Regions from separate parts of the Streptomyces sp. NPDC107522 genome, predicted to be linked through region 2. Evidence: predicted binding sites of a transcription regulator. Region 2 holds the regulator's gene; the other holds the start of a gene.
The links. The regulator HrcA, encoded in region 2, represses chaperone genes, less so after heat shock. The targets are predictions, from matches to a motif close to TTNGCACTCNGNNNNNCNGAGTGCNAA.
Positions count from the first base shown of each region.

Region 1 (8,926 bases), on a different contig from region 2:
ACTGTCCGTGAGCGGCGAGTACTTCGACCATCTCGGCCAGCGCGTCCTCGTGGATGTCCTCGTCCTGGATCTCGGCGGCGAGCGCCTCGGCCTCGGTGATCCGTCCGTCCACCGCGAGTCTCGTCACCAACTCGGCTGTCGCCAGGGACCGGTCGTACTCGTCCTCGATGCTTTCGACGTATGCGGCCGCGCGCCCGAATTCACCTCTGAGCGCGAGAGCCGCGACCAGCCGCTGAACCCCTGGGCCGCCGTCATCGTCCATGCCGATCCCGCGTTCTTCTCCCAGCTCCCGGGCCTCGGCCAACACGGCTTCGGCTCGTGCTTTCTCCCCGGCGCGGGCGAGGACCGAGGCCAGGCGGGTCAGTGCCGCGGGTTCGAAGGCCGGCCCCACCGATCTCGCCAGGGCCTCCGCCCGCTCGAACCGCCCGGCGGCGGCCCATCCTTCGACCATGTCGACGAGGGGTTCCCCTCGCTCGATCTCCAACGGCATCCGCCTGACCACCTGTTCGAGACGGTCCGCCAGGCCTTCCGCGCCGACCGCCGCGAGGACCCCGACGACGCGCGCCGTGCACAGGGCGCCTTCGCGGTCCACGAGCAGGCCCGCCAGATCCTTCTGGGCATCGATGGCGACCTCGAAGGCCCGTCGCCGGTCACCGTGCGCACAGAGAACCGCGGCGACCTCTGCCATCGCGGCCGCCCGGACGCGAGGCGACGGGATGGACCGGGCCATCGCCTCCGCCCGCTCCGTCTGGCCCAGCCGGGCCCGGGCCCGGCACAGTTCCACGGTGATGCCGAGGCTGCGGTGCTCCACGTCCGTCCGATGCACGGCCAGTCTCAGCAGGTTCGGCAGGTCGGGGTCCGCGGCCTGCACGAGGCGGTCCCCGGCAGCGCGGATCTCCGTGAGCGCGGCCGTGTCCCCACCCGTCCTGTCGAACATCCGGTCGTGGCGGGCCTCGTCCATGGCCAGGGCGGTCATGCGGTCCACGTCGCCCACTGCGCTCAGCATCCGGAAGTACCCGCGAAGCAGGTACTCCGGTGTCGTCGCGGGCCAGCCCCGGTCGCGCCAGTCGTCGGCCCAGTCGTGGAGCCTGCGCCGGTGGCGGTCGAGTTCGGCCGGACCGAGGATCTTCTCCGCGAGGATCTGCAGTTCCTCGTGTCCGAGCAGGTACGCCTTCACCCGGAGGCCGAACGTGCGTCCCGCGTGCGTCGCCAGGACTTCTTCGACCTCGTACTCCGACGCCCCGGTCAGCGCGGCGAGATCCTCGGCCGTCAGACCGCCTCCGGCCGCCGTGACCAGGGCCAGCAGGTCGCGTTCCAGTCCTCCGGCCCGGTGCAGGAGCTTCAGCTCGCTCTTCGCGTTCACACGTACGACGTCGGCGTGCGGAGACACCGAGAGGATGCGGACGATCGCGGGGTCGTGCAGAGGATGGTCCGCCGGGACGTCCTCGGGAAGCGGTGGATTCAACCGGCCGGCCACGATCACCCGCATTCCGGCCGCCGGCCTCCTGGGCAGCAGGCTCGCGATGCTGCGGGCGTCCGGTCCTGTGGTGACGCCGCGATCCTCGTCCAGCCCGTCCACCAGCAGGACGAGACGCTCTCCGCGCCGGGCGCAGGCCTGTGCCGCTTCCTTGTAGAGGCGCAGCAGTTGTCCGTCACGGGCCGTCGGCTTCAGGTCGGCCGGAAGTCCCTCACCCACCAGTTCGGCAAGCTGCTCGAGTACGACCTCGGCGTATGCGTCGACGTCGTTCTGTGCGGCCAGCCGGGCGGTGACGAAGAATGACACGACTCGCACGCCTCGTGGGGGTCGCAGTGCGAAGCTCGCCATCAGAGCGGTCTTGCCGGCCCAGGCTCCGGCCCGCCACCAGGCGTACGCGGGACCGGAGTCGGCGGTGCAGAAGGCGGCCAACTCGGCCAACTCCCGTTCTCTGTCCAGGATCGCGAAGGGGGCGATCAACTGCACTACCTGCTCCCGGTAGGCCGAGCGTGCCGGGGGCGCCACGACGATCTGGTTATGGTCCCCGGTGACCGCCACCCCGATGTCCCGTCCCGCGGCCACCGACCGCTGCTTCCCCCACCAGCGCATGCCGTCATGATGCCAAAGCGCCGACAGGCACAGCGCCTGCCCGGCGTGGACAATGGTGCTGTCCAGGCGCACCCAGGGGGGCCCGGGAGGCGACGACGCCATGACCTTCGTACAGCTCATCGACTGCAGGACCAGCCGCTTCGACGAGATGAACCGGCTGATGGACAGGTGGGTCGAGCAGACCAAGGGGAAGCGGACGGCGACGCACGACATCATCGGCAAGGACCGGTCCGACGCGTCGCACTTCATCGAGATCGTGGAGTTTCCGTCGTACGAAGAGGCGATGCGGAACTCCAACCTGCCCGAGACCGACCGGATCTTCCAGGAGATGGTCGCGCTCTGTGACGAGACGCCGACCTTCACCGATCTCGATGTCGTACGGGACGAGCAGCTGAACGTCCTGGCCGCGCAGGCCTTCTTCACGGCCATGGGCAGGATGGAGCCGGGGCGGATCGGTGAGCACCTCACGGACGACTACGTGGATCACGATCCGTCGTATCCGCAGCCCGTGCAGGGCATCGACGGGGTGCGCGAGCAGTACGCGGGGTGGCGTGCCGCCTTCGACTTCACGTTCCGGATCGACGATCAGCTGGCCCAGGGCGACCAGGTGTGCACGCGGTGGACCTGGACCGCACGGCACAAGGGCGAGTTCCTGGGGATCCCGGCGACCGGACAGGACGTGACCATGCAGGGCATGACCTGGCAGCGGTTCCGGGACGGGAAGATCTGCGAGAGCCACTGGCTCTACGACCGGGCGGGGCTGCTGGAGCAGCTGGGGGTACTCGGTCAGTGACCCGGCCGCGAGAAGGCCGGTGAGAATCGCCCGCGAAGGGAGAAGCCCCCCGTTGCGACAGCAGCGGGGGGCTTCTTCGGGTGGTGCGTGAGGTGGTGCGTGCCTCAGTGGGCGTGGCCGTGGCCGTGACCAGCGGCGGCCGGCTCCTCCTCTTCCTTCTTCTCGACGACCAGGGTCTCGGTCGTGAGGAGGAGGGAGGCGATGGAGGCGGCGTTCTCCAGGGCGGAGCGGGTGACCTTGACCGGGTCGATGACGCCGGCCTTGACCAGGTCGCCGTACTCGCCGGTGGCGGCGTTGTAGCCGTTGCCCTTCTCGAGCTCGGCCACCTTGGAGACGATGACGTAGCCCTCGAGGCCGGCGTTCTCGGCGATCCAGCGCAGCGGCTCGACGGCGGCGCGGCGGACGACCGCGACACCCGTGGCCTCGTCGCCGGTCTTGTCGAGGTTGCCCTCGAGGACCTTGACGGCGTGGACCAGCGCGGAGCCACCACCGGAGACGATGCCCTCCTCGACCGCGGCGCGGGTCGCGGAGATGGCGTCCTCCAGACGGTGCTTCTTCTCCTTCAGCTCCACCTCGGTGGCGGCGCCGACCTTGATCACGCACACGCCGCCGGCCAGCTTCGCGAGGCGCTCCTGGAGCTTCTCGCGGTCCCAGTCGGAGTCGGTGTTCTCGATCTCGGCCTTGATCTGGGCGACGCGGCCGGTGACATCCTCGGAGTTGCCGGCGCCGTCGACGATGGTCGTGTCGTCCTTGGTGACCGTCACGCGGCGGGCGGAGCCCAGCACGTCCAGGCCGACCTGGTCGAGCTTGAGGCCGACCTCCTCGGAGATGACCGTGGCGCCGGTGAGGACCGCCATGTCCTGCAGCATCGCCTTGCGGCGGTCACCGAAGCCGGGGGCCTTGACGGCGACCGCGTTGAAGGTGCCGCGGATCTTGTTGACGACCAGGGTCGACAGGGCCTCGCCCTCGACGTCCTCGGCGATGATCAGCAGCGGCTTGGAGGCACCGGCCTGGATGACCTTCTCCAGCAGTGGCAGCAGGTCGGCGATGGAGGAGATCTTGCCCTGGTTGATGAGGATGTACGGGTCCTCCAGGACGGCCTCCATGCGCTCCTGGTCCGTCACGAAGTACGGCGACAGGTAGCCCTTGTCGAAGGCCATGCCCTCGGTGAAGTCCAGCTCCAGACCGAAGGTGTTGGACTCCTCGACGGTGATGACACCGTCCTTGCCGACCTTGTCCATCGCCTCGGCGATGAGCTCGCCGACCTGCTGGTCCTGGGCGGACAGCGCGGCGACGGCGGCGATGTCGGACTTCTCGTCGATCGGGCGGGCCGAGGCGAGCAGCTCCTCCGACACGGCGGCGACGGCGGCGTCGATGCCCTTCTTCAGCAGCGCCGGGGAGGCACCCGCGGCGACGTTCTTCAGGCCCTCGCGCACCAGCGCCTGGGCGAGCACGGTGGCGGTGGTCGTACCGTCACCCGCGATGTCGTTGGTCTTGGTCGCCACCTCCTTCACCAGCTGCGCGCCGAGGTTCTCGTACGGGTCCTCGACCTCGACCTCGCGGGCGATGGTGACACCGTCGTTGGTGATGGTGGGGGCGCCGAACTTCTTGTCGATGACGACGTTGCGGCCCTTGGGGCCGATCGTCACCTTCACCGTGTCGGCCAGCTTGTTGACGCCGCGCTCGAGGGCGCGACGGGCGTCCTCGTCGAACTTCAGGATCTTCGCCATGACAGCGGGAGCCCTCTCGGAATCTGTGGGTTCAAAAAGACACTGCGCCCCGGGCGCCCGGCTTCTTATGTGGTCGCGGGGGCCAGGGGCGCAGCTGGAAGCAAATGCTTCGAGGTGGTCTTACTTCTCGATGATCGCGAGCACGTCGCGAGCCGAGAGGACGAGGTACTCCTCGCCGTTGTACTTCACCTCGGTGCCGCCGTACTTGCTGTACAGCACGATGTCGCCGGTCTTGACGTCGAGCGGAAGGCGCTCGCCGTTCTCGAAGCGGCCCGGGCCCACGGCCAGGACGACGCCCTCCTGGGGCTTCTCCTTGGCGGTGTCCGGAATGACCAGGCCAGAGGCCGTGGTCTGCTCGGCGTCCAGCGGCTGGACCACGATGCGGTCCTCGAGCGGCTTGATGGCAACCTTGGAGCTGGCGGTCGTCACGATCCGACCTCCCCCTTCGGAGATCTCACGGGGTTAACTGTCTGAGGTGGCGACCAGGTCGATCCGTCGTCGCGGGTGCCGGACCTGCCCGTCGCGTTGTTGGCACTCTCCTCTGTCGAGTGCCAGAGCCGAGACTATGACCGGGATTAGCACTCGGTCAAGCGGACTGCTAATTCGCGGCGCTGGCTGAGCCGGGTTGGGTGACCGGCGTTGGCGTGACCGTCACTGGGGGCTGCCGCCCCCAGACCCCCGCTTCGGCCCCGAAAGGGCCTCGTCCTCAAACGCCGGACGGGCTGAGATTGCCTGACCGGCGTCGAAAAAGATCGGTCAGACGTAGTCCTCCAATCGGCCCACCGTCAGCCCCCGCCCCTGGATCTCCCGCAGCAGCCGTGTCGTCCGCTCCCTCAGGCTCAGTCCGGTCGGCTCGCCCGAAGGGACGGAGATGATGTCGCCGGCCCGCAGCCGGGCGGGGCCCTTGGCGTACGTCAGTTCGCCGTCGCCCTCCATCGCCGCCCGCCACAGCACCACCGCCGTGACCCCGCAGTGGGCGGCGGCGCGTACCGTGGTGGCGTCGTACGTGCCGTAGGGCGGGCGGAAGAGGCGGGGGCGGATGCCGAAGCGGGCGCGGAGTTTGTTCTGCTGGCCGCAGATCTCGGCGCGCTGGCCGGCGTACGGCAGACCGCGCAGAGCGGCGTGGTCGAGGGTGTGGTTCTGGATGGACGCGCCCACCGAACGCAGGCGCGCGAAGTGGCCGTAGCCCGGGCCGACCACGCTGTCAGTGAGGAACATACTGACGGGCAGGCGCAGTTCACGGACCATGTCGACGAAGCGGGGGTCCTTCTCGGCGCCGTCGTCGTAGGTGAGGAAGACGACCTGGTCGCGGGTGGGGACGTGGTCCACGACGGGCAACCGGTCGCCCGCGCGCGGCGGCTGCCACCGGGCGGGCGGGGACGAGGGCGCGGGCAGTGGGGCGGTCAGGCCCCAACGGCGGTACGGCTGTGCCGCCTGCGTCGGGCCTTTCGCCGACCGTGCGTCTCGGTCCGCCTTGCCGCCTTCTCGGGCCGCATTGCCGCCCGGGCCGCCGCCGAAGCCGGCGGAATCGGCCGACTGGGTGCAACCGGCCAGCAGCACGCAGGACAGGACCACGGCGGCGACACCCCGCGGCCCCGACGCCGACCTCACAGGTAGTCCTCCAGCCGGGCCACCGCGTACCCGTCGGCCGTCACCTTGTTCAGGAACCGGCGGATCATGTCGGGCATTGTGCCCTTCCAGTCGTCCCTGCCCCGGAAGTGCGTGAGGACGATGTCACCCGGCCGGATCCTCCGGTCCCACTCGCGGAACTCCCAGTGGTCGACGAAGACCTCCTCGTTCCACAGCGGGACGTACCTGATGCCGCAGTACTTCGCCGCACGCAGGGTGTTCCTGTCGTAGTTGCCGAAGGGCGGGCGGAAGAGCAGCGGGCGCTTGCCGTAGCGCTCCTGGAGCACCTGCTGCATGCCGCAGATCTCGCGCTTCTGCCCGAGGTAGGACAGGTTCGGGAGGTAGGGGTGGCGGAGGGTGTGGTTGTTCAGGACCACGCCGCTGCGCTGCATCCGCTTGAAGTAGCCGTAGTCCTCCTTGATCAGGTAGTTGCTGAGGAAGGCGGTGTACGGCACCTGCAGGTCGCTCATCATCCGCAGGAACGCCGGGTCCTTCTCGGCGCCGTCGTCGATGGTGAGGAAGACGACCCGCTGTTTGGTGGGGACGGTCGTGAAGACCGGCGGGAGGCCGAGTTCCTTGTGCCCGTCCACCTCGAAGCCCTTGCGGGTGGTGATCTTCGGCTTCTTCGCCGGGGGCGGCGGGGGCGTGAGCGGGACTCTTGCCAGACGCCAGTGTCTCGCGGCGGCGACGCGTGCGGCGTGGGCGGCCCGGGCGGACTTGAACTTCTTGGCGGGCGGGGCGGGCGGGGCTTCGGCGTGCGGATCCCGGGTGCCCGGGGTGGGGCCCGGAGGCGGCGCCTTGAGGGGCGGCCGGCTCGGGGTGGGGCGTTCGGCCTCGGTGCCGCCTCCGCCCGCCGGTGCGCAGGCCGAGGCGATGGCGGCGACGGTGAGCAGGGTGATTCCGCCGCGGACCCGGGAACGGCCGGCTGCCGGACGCCGACGTCCCGCGACTCCCCCATTAGGGGCACTTTTGTCATTTTGTACTACTAGTCGCATGGAGCGGGATCTTCGCAGGCACTCGTCCCGTAGCGCGGCCGACACCGCCGCCGGGGACGGAGCATCCACCGACTGGCCGATAGGGAGCGGACGGTCCACCGGCCGACGGGGAGGGAGCCGGGGGGCCCGGGCCGGCAGGGAGCCGGGAGGTCCAGGGCCGGCAGGGAGCCGGGAGGTCCAGGGCCGGCAGGGAGCCGTGGGCCCCAGGCCGGCAGGGAGCCGGGAGGTCCCAGGGCCGGCAGGGAGCCGGGGATCCCGGGCCGGCGGGGAGCGGACAGCGCACCCGCTGTCCGACAATGACCCGGTGAACGACCTCGCCTCCTTCGCCTCCCTCCTCACCCCCGAGGGCCGCGCCCTCCTCGACGCCGTGCGCGACTTCGACCCCGCCGATGAACTCGCCGTCGCCACCCGTCTGCGCCGCGAGCACCCCGCCGAGCTGGTGTCGGCGGCGCTCGGGCAGGCGCGACTGCGGCAGCGGGCGGTGGCCAAGTTCGGGGCGGCGGACGCTGGGCGCATGTTCTTCACGCCGAACGGGGTCGAGCAGTCGACGCGGGCGAGTGTCGCGGCGTATCGCGCGGAGCGGATGAAGGAGCTGGGGGTTGGCTCGGTCGCCGACCTGTGCTGCGGGATCGGGGGCGATGCGATCGCGCTGGCGCGGGCCGGGATCCGGGTGCTGGCGGTGGACCGGGATCCGGTGACGGTCGCGGCGGCGCGGGCGAATGTGGCGGCGCTGGGGCTCGGGGAGCTGGTCGAGGTGCGGGAGGCGGATGTCGTCGGGGTGGACACGGGCGGTTATGACGCCGTGTTCGTGGACCCGGCGCGGCGGGGTGGACGCGGCCGGATCTTCGACCCGGAGGCTTACTCACCGCCGTTGTCCTGGGCCGTGGAGGCGGCTCGCAAGGCGCCGCGGGCCGCGCTGAAGATCGCGCCCGGGATTCCGCACGAGGCGATTCCCGACGATGCCGAGGCCGAGTGGATCTCGGACGGCGGGGATGTGAAGGAGGCGGTGCTGTGGTTCGGGACGGAGCCCGGGGGCGTACGGGCCACGCTGTTGCCGGGGCCGAGGACACTGGTCTCCTCCCAGCTTCCCGACCCTGAACTGCGGCCCGTGGGGCGGTATTTGTACGAGCCGGACGGGGCTGTCATCCGGGCGCATCTGGTCGCCGAGGTGGCGCGGCAGCTGGACGGTGGGCTCGTCGACGCGACCATCGCGTACGTGACGGCGGACGAGCTGCGGCCGACGCCGTATGCGACGGCGTACGAGATCACCGACCAACTGTCCTTCAACGTGAAGAAGTTGAAGGCGCTGCTGCGGGAGCGGGGGGTCGGGATCCTGACCGTGAAGAAGCGGGGGTCGGCCGTCGAGCCGGAGGAGCTGCGGAAGAAGGTCAAGCCGCAGGGGCCCAACTCGGCGACGGTGTTTCTGACCCGGGTGGCGGGGGCGCCGACGATGCTGGTGGGGCGGCCGGCTTAGGGGCGGGAGAGCGGGACGATTCTGTGGTTGGGGAGGACCCGGACTCGGGCTCGGCGGCTTACTTCGTAGGCGGCGGAGTATGCGGCGTTACGGGGAAACGGGAAGCGACGATATTGCTTGGCGAGTTGCAAGAGCCCGGCGACGGTTTCGGCATCGTCCGCGATCTTGGCTACCGCGCTGAGCAGTTGCCCGTTGATGAGGTCGACGAAGGTGAGGCTCCTG
Region 1 is NZ_JBVKAU010000007.1:310,680-319,605, reverse strand. It holds gene ACZ7L6_RS24775 (hypothetical protein) at 1-2,083, opposite strand, end outside; gene ACZ7L6_RS24770 (ester cyclase) at 2,184-2,876, shown strand; gene groL (chaperonin GroEL) at 2,981-4,606, opposite strand; gene groES (co-chaperone GroES) at 4,727-5,035, opposite strand; gene ACZ7L6_RS24755 (polysaccharide deacetylase family protein) at 5,363-6,217, opposite strand; gene ACZ7L6_RS24750 (polysaccharide deacetylase family protein) at 6,214-7,230, opposite strand; gene ACZ7L6_RS24745 (THUMP-like domain-containing protein) at 7,535-8,704, shown strand; gene ACZ7L6_RS24740 (NACHT domain-containing protein) at 8,701-8,926, opposite strand, start outside.
Region 1: groES (co-chaperone GroES) is a predicted target of HrcA. The motif match lies at 5,182-5,208, and genes of this name have one in related genera.

Region 2 (8,926 bases):
ACGGCGCTCGCGTACCGCCTGATCGCGGGCGGCCGTCCGCTGGGCACGCTGGTCATCGGCCGGGCCGGCCTCGACCGCTTCCCCGACGAGGTCACCGGGCTCGTCGAGGACCTCAGCCGCCGGGTGGCCCTCGCCATCGGCGCGGCCCGCCAGTACGCCCGGCAGGTCACCATCAGCCGGGTCCTGCAACGCGGACTGCTGCCCGGCGCCGTCGCGAAGATCCCCGGGGTGGCCAGCGCCCTGGTGTACGAGCCGTGCGACAAGGGCGGCCCGAGCGGCGACTTCTACGACCTCTTCCCGGCCGGCGACGGCCGCTGGTGCTTCGCCATCGGCGACGTCCAGGGCAAGGGCCCCGAGGCGGCCGTGGTGATCGGCATCGCACGCCCCTGGCTGCGGCTCCTCGCCCGCGAGGGCTACCGCGTGGCCGACGTCCTCGACCGCCTCAACCAGCTCCTCCTGGACGACGCCACGGAGGCCGCCGACGCCGCCGCCCGCGCGCTGGTCGGCCCGGTCCCACCCGGCGACGGCCCGCAGACCCGCTTCCTGTCCCTGCTGTACGGCGAACTGACGCCCTTCGACGGCGGCATCCGCTGCACCCTCGCCTCCGCCGGGCACCCGCTGCCGCTGCTGCTGGGTGAGGGCGGCGAGGTCCACACCGCGGCGGAGCCCCAGACCCTGCTCGGCGTCTTCGAGGACGCGACGTACACGAGCGAGACCTTCGAGCTGCGCTCCGGCGACACCCTGCTGTGCGTGACCGACGGGGTGACCGAGCGGCGCAGCGGCTCCCGCCAGTTCGACGACGGCGACGGCCTCGCCGCCGCGCTCGCCGGGTGCGCCGGGCTGAACGCCGAGCTGATCGCGGAACGGATCCGCAGGCTGGTGCACGAGTTCGGCGGCCGCCCACCGGAGGACGATCTGGCGCTGCTGGTGCTGCAGGCGGAGTAGCGGGTCGGGGCAGGACGCGCGCGTGCCGCCGTTTGCGTGAGCGCGTGTGTGTGGCGGTTTCCGGGGAGCACGCGCGCGTGGCGGGGTTACGGGGAGTACCGGCGAGTGGCTGGTTCACGGGGGAGTAGGCGCGCGTGGCCCGGTCCGCGCGTGGCGGGCGGCCGCCGCGCACATGAGCCCCGTCGCCCTGAACTTCCGGGGAGTACGCGCGCGTGGCGGGGTTCACGGGGGAGTATCAGCGCGTGGCGGGGTTTCGGAGGCGCCGGCGCGTGGCTGGGTTCATGGGGAGCGCGCGTGGCCCGGCTCGCGCATGGCGGGCGGCCGCCGCGCACGTAAGCCCCGTCGCCCCCCAACTTCCGGGGAGCACGCGCGCGTGGCGTGATCTCCGCGGAGTACATGCGCGTGCCGGAATTGCGCGCCCGAGCCGGTCTGTGCGCCACCTGGGCCTGACATACGCATCCGAGCCGGTCTACGCGCCGTGTGAGCCTGACATACGCATCGAGCCAGACAGGCGCGCCCGAGCCGATCTACGTGCCGCCCGAGCCTGACATACGCGCCCGAGCCGCCGCACGCGCGCGTGCTGGACAATAGAACCCATGCCTTCCGCACTCCCCGACGGCGAGCCCGTCCCCGCCGACGGCGCGCTGCCCGCGCACACGCTCGCCGGGTCCGCCGACCGACCCCTCGGCTTCTACCTGCACGTCCCGTACTGCGCGACCCGCTGCGGCTACTGCGACTTCAACACCTACACGGCGACCGAGCTGCGCGGCACGGGCGGAGTGCTGGCGTCCCGCGACAACTACGCCGAGACGCTCATCGACGAGATCCGCCTGGCCCGCAAGGTCCTCGGCGACGACCCGCGCGAGGTCCGCACGGTCTTCGTGGGCGGCGGCACGCCCACGCTGCTGGCCGCCGACGATCTCGTACGGATGCTGGGGGCGATCCGCGACGAGTTCGGGCTGGCGCCGGAGGCGGAGATCACGACCGAGGCGAACCCGGAGTCGGTGGACCCGGCGTATCTGGCCACCCTCCGCCAGGGCGGCTTCAACCGGATCTCCTTCGGCATGCAGAGCGCGAAGCAGCATGTGCTGAAGGTCCTGGACCGCACCCACACTCCGGGCCGCCCGGAAGCGTGCGTGGCGGAGGCCCGTGCGGCGGGCTTCGAGCACGTGAACCTGGACCTGATCTACGGCACGCCGGGGGAGTCGGACGCCGACTGGAGGGCGTCGCTGGAGGCGGCGCTGGGCGCGGGGCCGGACCACATCAGCGCCTACGCCCTGATCGTCGAGGAGGGCACGCAGCTCGCCCGCCGTATCCGTCGCGGCGAGGTGCCGATGACCGACGACGACGTGCACGCGGACCGGTACCTGATCGCGGAGTCGATGCTGTCGGAGGCGGGCTTCGAGTGGTACGAGGTCTCGAACTGGGCGACCTCGGAGGCGGCCCGCTGCCTGCACAACGAGTTGTACTGGCGGGGCGCGGACTGGTGGGGCGCGGGGCCGGGAGCGCACTCGCACGTGGGCGGGGTGCGCTGGTGGAACGTCAAGCATCCGGGCGCGTATGCGGCGGCCCTCGCGGCGGGGCGGTCGCCGGGGGCCGGGCGGGAGCTGCTGTCGGAGGAGGACCGGCGCGTCGAGCGGATCCTGCTGGAGCTGCGGCTCCGGGAGGGGGTGCCGCTGGAGTTGCTGCGGGAGGCGGGGCTGGCGGCTTCTCGGCGGGCGCTGGGGGAGGGCCTGCTGCAGGAGGGGCCGTACGCGCAGGGGCGTGCGGTGCTGACGTTGCGGGGGCGGTTGCTGGCGGATGCGGTGGTACGGGACCTTGTGGACTGATCACCCGTCGGGGTGGAGGTTCCCCACACTGCACTCCATGCGCGTGTTCTGTTCCTAGGGTGCCGCCATGAACGACCGCCAGGTGATCGACTTCTTCGGGACGCTCGACGTCCCCGAGGGTCTCAGGGCCGAGTTGCTGCGAGGCGACATCGTGATGACCAGGTCCCCGGACAGCGTGCACAACCGCACGCTTGCGGACGTCGCGGACGGTGTTCCATGGCCTCGTTGGCAGCGGTTGCAGTGCCAGTACGTCGAGATCCATCAGGAGACGAGCGAGCCCGTCCCCGACCTGGTGGTGCTCGAACGGGGCGCCGGACCGGAGTCCGGTCGGCTCCTGCCGGTCGAAGCGGTCACCATGCTGGCCGAGGTCGTCTCCAGTACCAGCACCCACCGTGACCACGTGGTCAAGCGGTCGATCTACGCGGCCGCAGGTGTACCGGTGTATCTCATCGTTGATCCGATCAGGGCGGAGTGCCTCAGACACTGCTTCTTTCTGTGCTGGACCTCGCCATCCCCACCAGCGCCTTTCCTGTCTATCCCGGCGCCGTGACGAAGTCGATCAGCTCCTCCACCCGCCCCAACAACTCCGGCTCCAGATCCTTGTAAGACCCCACCCGCCCCAGAATCGCCTGCCACACCGCCCCGGTGTTCTCGGACGGCCACCCCAGCGCCCGGCACACCCCCGTCTTCCAGTCCTCCCCGCGCGGCACCTTCGGCCACCCCGCGATCCCCAGGGACGACGGCTTCACCGCCTCCCAGATGTCGATGTACGGGTGACCCACCACCAGGGCGTGCTCGCTGGTCACCGACTCTGCGATGCGCCACTCCTTCGTACCCGGCACCAGGTGGTCGACCAGCACTCCCAGCCGCGCATCCGGACCCGGCGCGAAATCGGCCACGATCGACGGCAGGTCGTCGACACCCTCCAGGTACTCCACCACCACGCCCTCGATGCGCAGGTCGTCGCCCCACACCTTCTCGACCAGCTCGGCGTCGTGCCGGCCCTCCACGTAGATACGGCCGGCGCGGGCGACACGCGCGCGTGCGCCGGGGACGGCGACCGAACCGGATGCCGTACGGGTGGGGCGTACCGGAGCCGCGCCCGACGGCCGTACGAGGGTCACCACCTTGCCCTCCAGCAGGAACCCCCGCGGCTCCAGCGGGAACACCCGGTGCTTGCCGAAGCGGTCCTCCAGGGTGACCGTGCCCGCCTCGCAGCGGATCACCGCGCCGCAGAAACCGGTGCCGGGCTCCTCCACCACCAGGCCCGGCTCCGCCGGGACCTCGGGGACGGGCTTGGGCTTCTTCCAGGGCGGGGTCAGGTCGGCGGAGTACTGGCGCATTCGAGTGACGATAGGAGAAGCCCGGCCGCCATGGAGCACAGATCAGCGCGACACGCCGAAGCGGGCGGCGAGGGCGTCACGCTGGCGTCGTACGAACTCCGCGTCCACCACCGCTCCGTGACCGGGCACGTACAGCGCGTCCTCGCCGCCGAGGTCCAGGAGGCGGTCCAGGGCCGCCGGCCAGTGGGACGGGACGGCGTCCGGGCCCGCCTGCGGTTCGCCGGACTCCTCCACCAGGTCGCCGCAGAAGACCACCTCCCGATCGCCCGGGGACGCGCCCGGCACGAGCACGACCAGGTCGTGGGCCGTGTGCGCCGGGCCCACGTTCGCCAGCAGGACCTGGCGGCCGCCGCCCAGGTCGAGGGTCCACTCGCCGCTCACCTGGTGGCGGGGGCGGGCCAGGGCGTCCACGGCCTCCTGAGCCGACGCCGGATCCAGGCCGTTGCGCACCGCGTCCTCGCGCAGTTCCTCGCGCGCGTGCCGCCCCTCGAACACCGTGTCCACGCCGACCGCGCCGAAGATCTCCGCCCCCGCGAACGCCGCGGCCCCGAGGACATGGTCGAAGTGGGGATGCGTCAGCGCGAGATGAGTCACACGGTGACCCGCGAGCCACTGCGCCTGCGTACGCAACCGCGCGCCCTCCGCGAGGCTCGACCCGGCGTCGACGACCAGCGCGGTGCCGTCCCCGACGACCAGCCCCACCGTGCAGTCCCAGACCGGAAGCCGGCACCGGCCGACCCCGGCCGCCAGCCGCTCCCACCCCAGCTCTTCCCAAGTCACCGTCATACCGCGACGCTAGCGGGGACACCACCGTCCGGCACGGCGGTGCCGGACCGGCCTTGCCCGGGGCGTACCCCACCGCCGTACACTGGCCGGGGACGGCTGGCACTCGGATGGACAGAGTGCCAGGAAAGGCGCCAAGGGAACGACCTCTGGAGGTGTGCGCGAGATGCTGAGTGAACGCAGGCTTCAGGTGTTGCGCGCCATCGTCCAGGACTACGTCGGGACGGAGGAGCCGGTCGGCTCCAAGGCGCTCACCGAGCGGCACAACCTCGGCGTCTCCCCGGCGACCGTCCGCAACGACATGGCGGCCCTGGAGGACGAGGGCTACATCGCCCAGCCGCACACCAGCGCCGGTCGGATCCCGACCGACAAGGGCTACCGGCTGTTCGTCGACAAGCTCGCCGGCGTCAAGCCGATGAGCCCGCCGGAGCGGCGCGCCATCCAGAACTTCCTCGAGGGCGCCGTAGATCTCGATGATGTGGTGGCGCGGACCGTACGGCTGCTGGCGCAGCTCACGCGGCAGGTCGCCGTCGTGCAGTACCCGTCGCTGACCCGGTCCACCGTCCGGCACGTCGAGCTGCTGTCGCTCGCACCCGCGCGCGTGATGCTCGTGCTGATCACGGACACCGGCCGGGTCGAGCAGCGGATGATCGACTGCCCGGCGCCCTTCGGGGAGACCTCGCTCGCGGATCTACGCGCGCGGCTCAACAGCCGGGTCGCGGGGCGGCGCTTCACTGATGTGCCGATGCTCGTCGAGGACCTCCCCGAGGCCTTCGACCTGGAGGACCGCGGCACTGTCTCGACCGTGCTCTCCACCCTCCTGGAGACGCTCGTCGAGGAGAACGAGGAGCGGCTGATGATCGGCGGCACCGCCAATCTCACCCGCTTCGGACATGACTTCCCCCTCACCATCCGCCCCGTCCTGGAGGCCCTCGAGGAGCAGGTCGTGCTCCTCAAACTCCTCGGCGAGGCGAAGGATTCGGGCATGACCGTGCGCATCGGTCACGAGAACGCCCATGAGGGGCTCAACTCCACCTCGGTGGTGTCGGTGGGCTACGGTTCGGGCGGCGAGGCGGTTGCCAAGCTCGGCGTGGTCGGACCGACCCGCATGGATTACCCGGGAACGATGGGAGCGGTACGCGCAGTGGCACGGTACGTCGGACAGATCCTGGCGGAGTCGTAAGTGGCCACGGACTACTACGCCGTTCTCGGCGTGCGTCGCGACGCGTCGCAGGAAGAGATCAAGAAGGCCTTCCGGCGGCTCGCGCGCGAGCTGCACCCGGACGTCAACCCGGATCCGAAGACCCAGGAGCGGTTCAAGGAGATCAACGCCGCTTACGAGGTGCTGTCGGACCCGCAGAAAAAGCAGGTCTACGACCTCGGCGGCGACCCGCTGTCCCAGGCGGGCGGCGCGGGCGCGGGCGGCTTCGGGGCGGGCGGCTTCGGGAACTTCTCGGACATCATGGACGCCTTCTTCGGTACGGCGTCCCAGCGGGGTCCGCGGTCGCGTACGCGGCGGGGCCAGGACGCGATGATCCGGCTGGAGATCGAGCTCGACGAGGCGGCCTTCGGTACGACGAAGGACATCCAGGTCGACACGGCGGTCGTCTGCAACACCTGCAACGGTGAGGGGGCTGCCCCCGGCACCTCCGCGCAGACCTGTGACATGTGCCGCGGGCGCGGTGAGGTGTCGCAGGTGACGCGGTCCTTCCTGGGCCAGGTCATGACGTCCCGGCCGTGTCCGCAGTGCCAGGGCTTCGGGACGGTCGTGCCGACGCCGTGCCCCGAGTGCGCGGGTGACGGGCGGGTGCGGTCGCGCCGGACGCTCACGGTCAAGATCCCGGCCGGTGTCGACAACGGCACGCGGATCCAGCTCGCCGGTGAGGGCGAGGTCGGACCCGGTGGTGGTCCGGCCGGTGACCTGTACGTCGAGATCCATGAAGTCGCGCACCCCATGTTCCAGCGGCGCGGCGACGATCTGCACTGCACGGTGACGATCCCGATGACCGCGGCGGCTCTCGGTACGAAGGTGCCGCTGGAGACGCTGGACGGGCTGGAGGAGGTCGACATCCGGCCGGGTACGCAGTCCGGGCAGTCGATTCCGCTGCACGGGCGGGGTGTCACGCATCTGCGGGGTGGCGGGCGCGGTGACCTCGTCGTGCACGTCGAGGTCACGACGCCGACGAAGCTCGACCCCGAGCAGGAGCGGTTGCTGCGGGAGCTGGCCAAGCTGCGGGGTGAGGAGCGGCCGCAGGGGCAGTTCCAGCCGGGGCAGCAGGGGTTGTTCTCGCGGCTGAAGGATGCGTTCAACGGTCGCTGAGTGGGTGGCTGCGGCGGGCAGTTCCTCGCCCCCGCCGCCCCTACCCGTCCCGTCCCTGGGGGCTGCCGCCCCCAGACCCCCGCTTCGGCCCTGAAGGGGCCTCGTCCTCAAACGCCGGACGGGCTGAGTAAGTGGCGGCGGGGGCGGTAAAACACTGGCCCGTGCCAAGGGGAAGGGCCGATTCGGACTTGTTCGGGGGACGTGACAACATGCCGTCATGTCCTCCGCACTGACCGATCTCTTTCCCCACCCGATCGTGCAGGCCCCCATGGCAGGCGGCGTCTCCGTGCCGCAGCTCGCTGCCGCCGTGTCCGAGGCCGGTGGGCTGGGGTTTCTCGCCGCCGGGTACAAGACGGCCGACGGGATGTACCAGGAGATCAAGCAGCTGCGGGGGCTGACCGGCCGGCCCTTCGGCGTCAATCTGTTCATGCCGCAGCCCGAGTATGCCGACCCCGCCGCCGTGGACGTGTACGCCCATCAGCTGGCCGGCGAGGCCGCCTGGTACGACACCGAGCTCGGCGACCCGGACAGCGGCCGGGACGACGGGTACGAGGCCAAGCTGGCCGTGCTGCTCGACAACCCGGTGCCGGTCGTCTCCTTCCACTTCGGTGTGCCCAGCAGTGACGTGCTGGCGTCCCTCCGGCGCGCCGGAACCTTCACTCTCGTCACCGCCACCACCCCGGACGAGGCCCTCGCCGTGGAGCGGGCCGGTGCCGACGCGGTGATCGTGCAGGGCGTCGAGGCGGGCGGCCATCAGGGGACGCACCGCGACACCCCCGAGACCGACGGCACCGGCATCGGGCTGCTGTCGCTCGTCGCCCAGGTCCGGGAGACCGTGAGCCTCCCCCTGGTCGCCGCCGGCGGCATCATGCGCGGCAGCCAGATCGCCGCCGCCCTCGCCGCCGGCGCCAGTGCCGCCCAGCTCGGGACCGCCTTCCTCGCCACCCCGGAGTCCGGCGCCAACGCCCTGCACAAGCAGGCGCTGACCAACCCCCTGTTCGTACGGACCGAGCTGACGCGCGCGTTCTCCGGGCGGCCGGCCCGTGGCCTCGTCAACCGCTTCATGCGCGAGCACGGGCCCTACGCCCCCGCCGCCTACCCCGAGGTCCACCACCTCACCTCGCCCCTGCGCAAGAAGGCCGCCGCGTCCGGCGACGCGCAGGGCATGGCGCTGTGGGCCGGGCAGGGGCACCGGATGGCCCGCGAACTGCCCGCCGGGCAGCTGGTGGAGGTGCTGGCCGCAGAGCTGGACGCGGCGGCGACAGCGTTGTCTGCCTTTCCCCGAGGGGGTGCGGGGCGATGACGGCTCCCGTTTTCCTGGTCGAGCACTTCGACGCCGCCGGCGGCGGACGGTACGTCCTCGACGGGCCCGAGGGACGGCACGCCGTCTCCGTCAAACGGCTGCGGCCCGGGGAGGCCGTCGTCCTCACCGACGGCAAGGGCCGCTGGGCCGAGTGCGAGGTCGTCGACACCGAGGGCAAGGACCGGCTCGTCGTGCACCTGGGGCCGGTGGCCGAGGAACCCCCGGAGTCGCCCCGGATCACCGTCGTCCAGGCCCTCCCCAAGGGCGACCGCGGCGAGCTGGCCGTCGAGACCATGACCGAGACCGGCGTCGACGCGATCGTGCCCTGGGCGGCGGCCCGGTGCATCACGCAGTGGAAGGGCGAGCGGGGCGCGAAGGCCCTCGGAAAGTGGCGGGCCACCGC
Region 2 is NZ_JBVKAU010000005.1:83,401-92,326, forward strand. It holds gene ACZ7L6_RS17500 (SpoIIE family protein phosphatase) at 1-945, shown strand, start outside; gene hemW (radical SAM family heme chaperone HemW) at 1,542-2,774, shown strand; gene ACZ7L6_RS17510 (Uma2 family endonuclease) at 2,842-3,324, shown strand; gene ACZ7L6_RS17515 (DUF3097 domain-containing protein) at 3,308-4,117, opposite strand; gene ACZ7L6_RS17520 (MBL fold metallo-hydrolase) at 4,160-4,903, opposite strand; gene hrcA (heat-inducible transcriptional repressor HrcA) at 5,067-6,083, shown strand; gene dnaJ (molecular chaperone DnaJ) at 6,084-7,220, shown strand; gene ACZ7L6_RS17535 (nitronate monooxygenase) at 7,438-8,523, shown strand; gene ACZ7L6_RS17540 (16S rRNA (uracil(1498)-N(3))-methyltransferase) at 8,520-8,926, shown strand, end outside.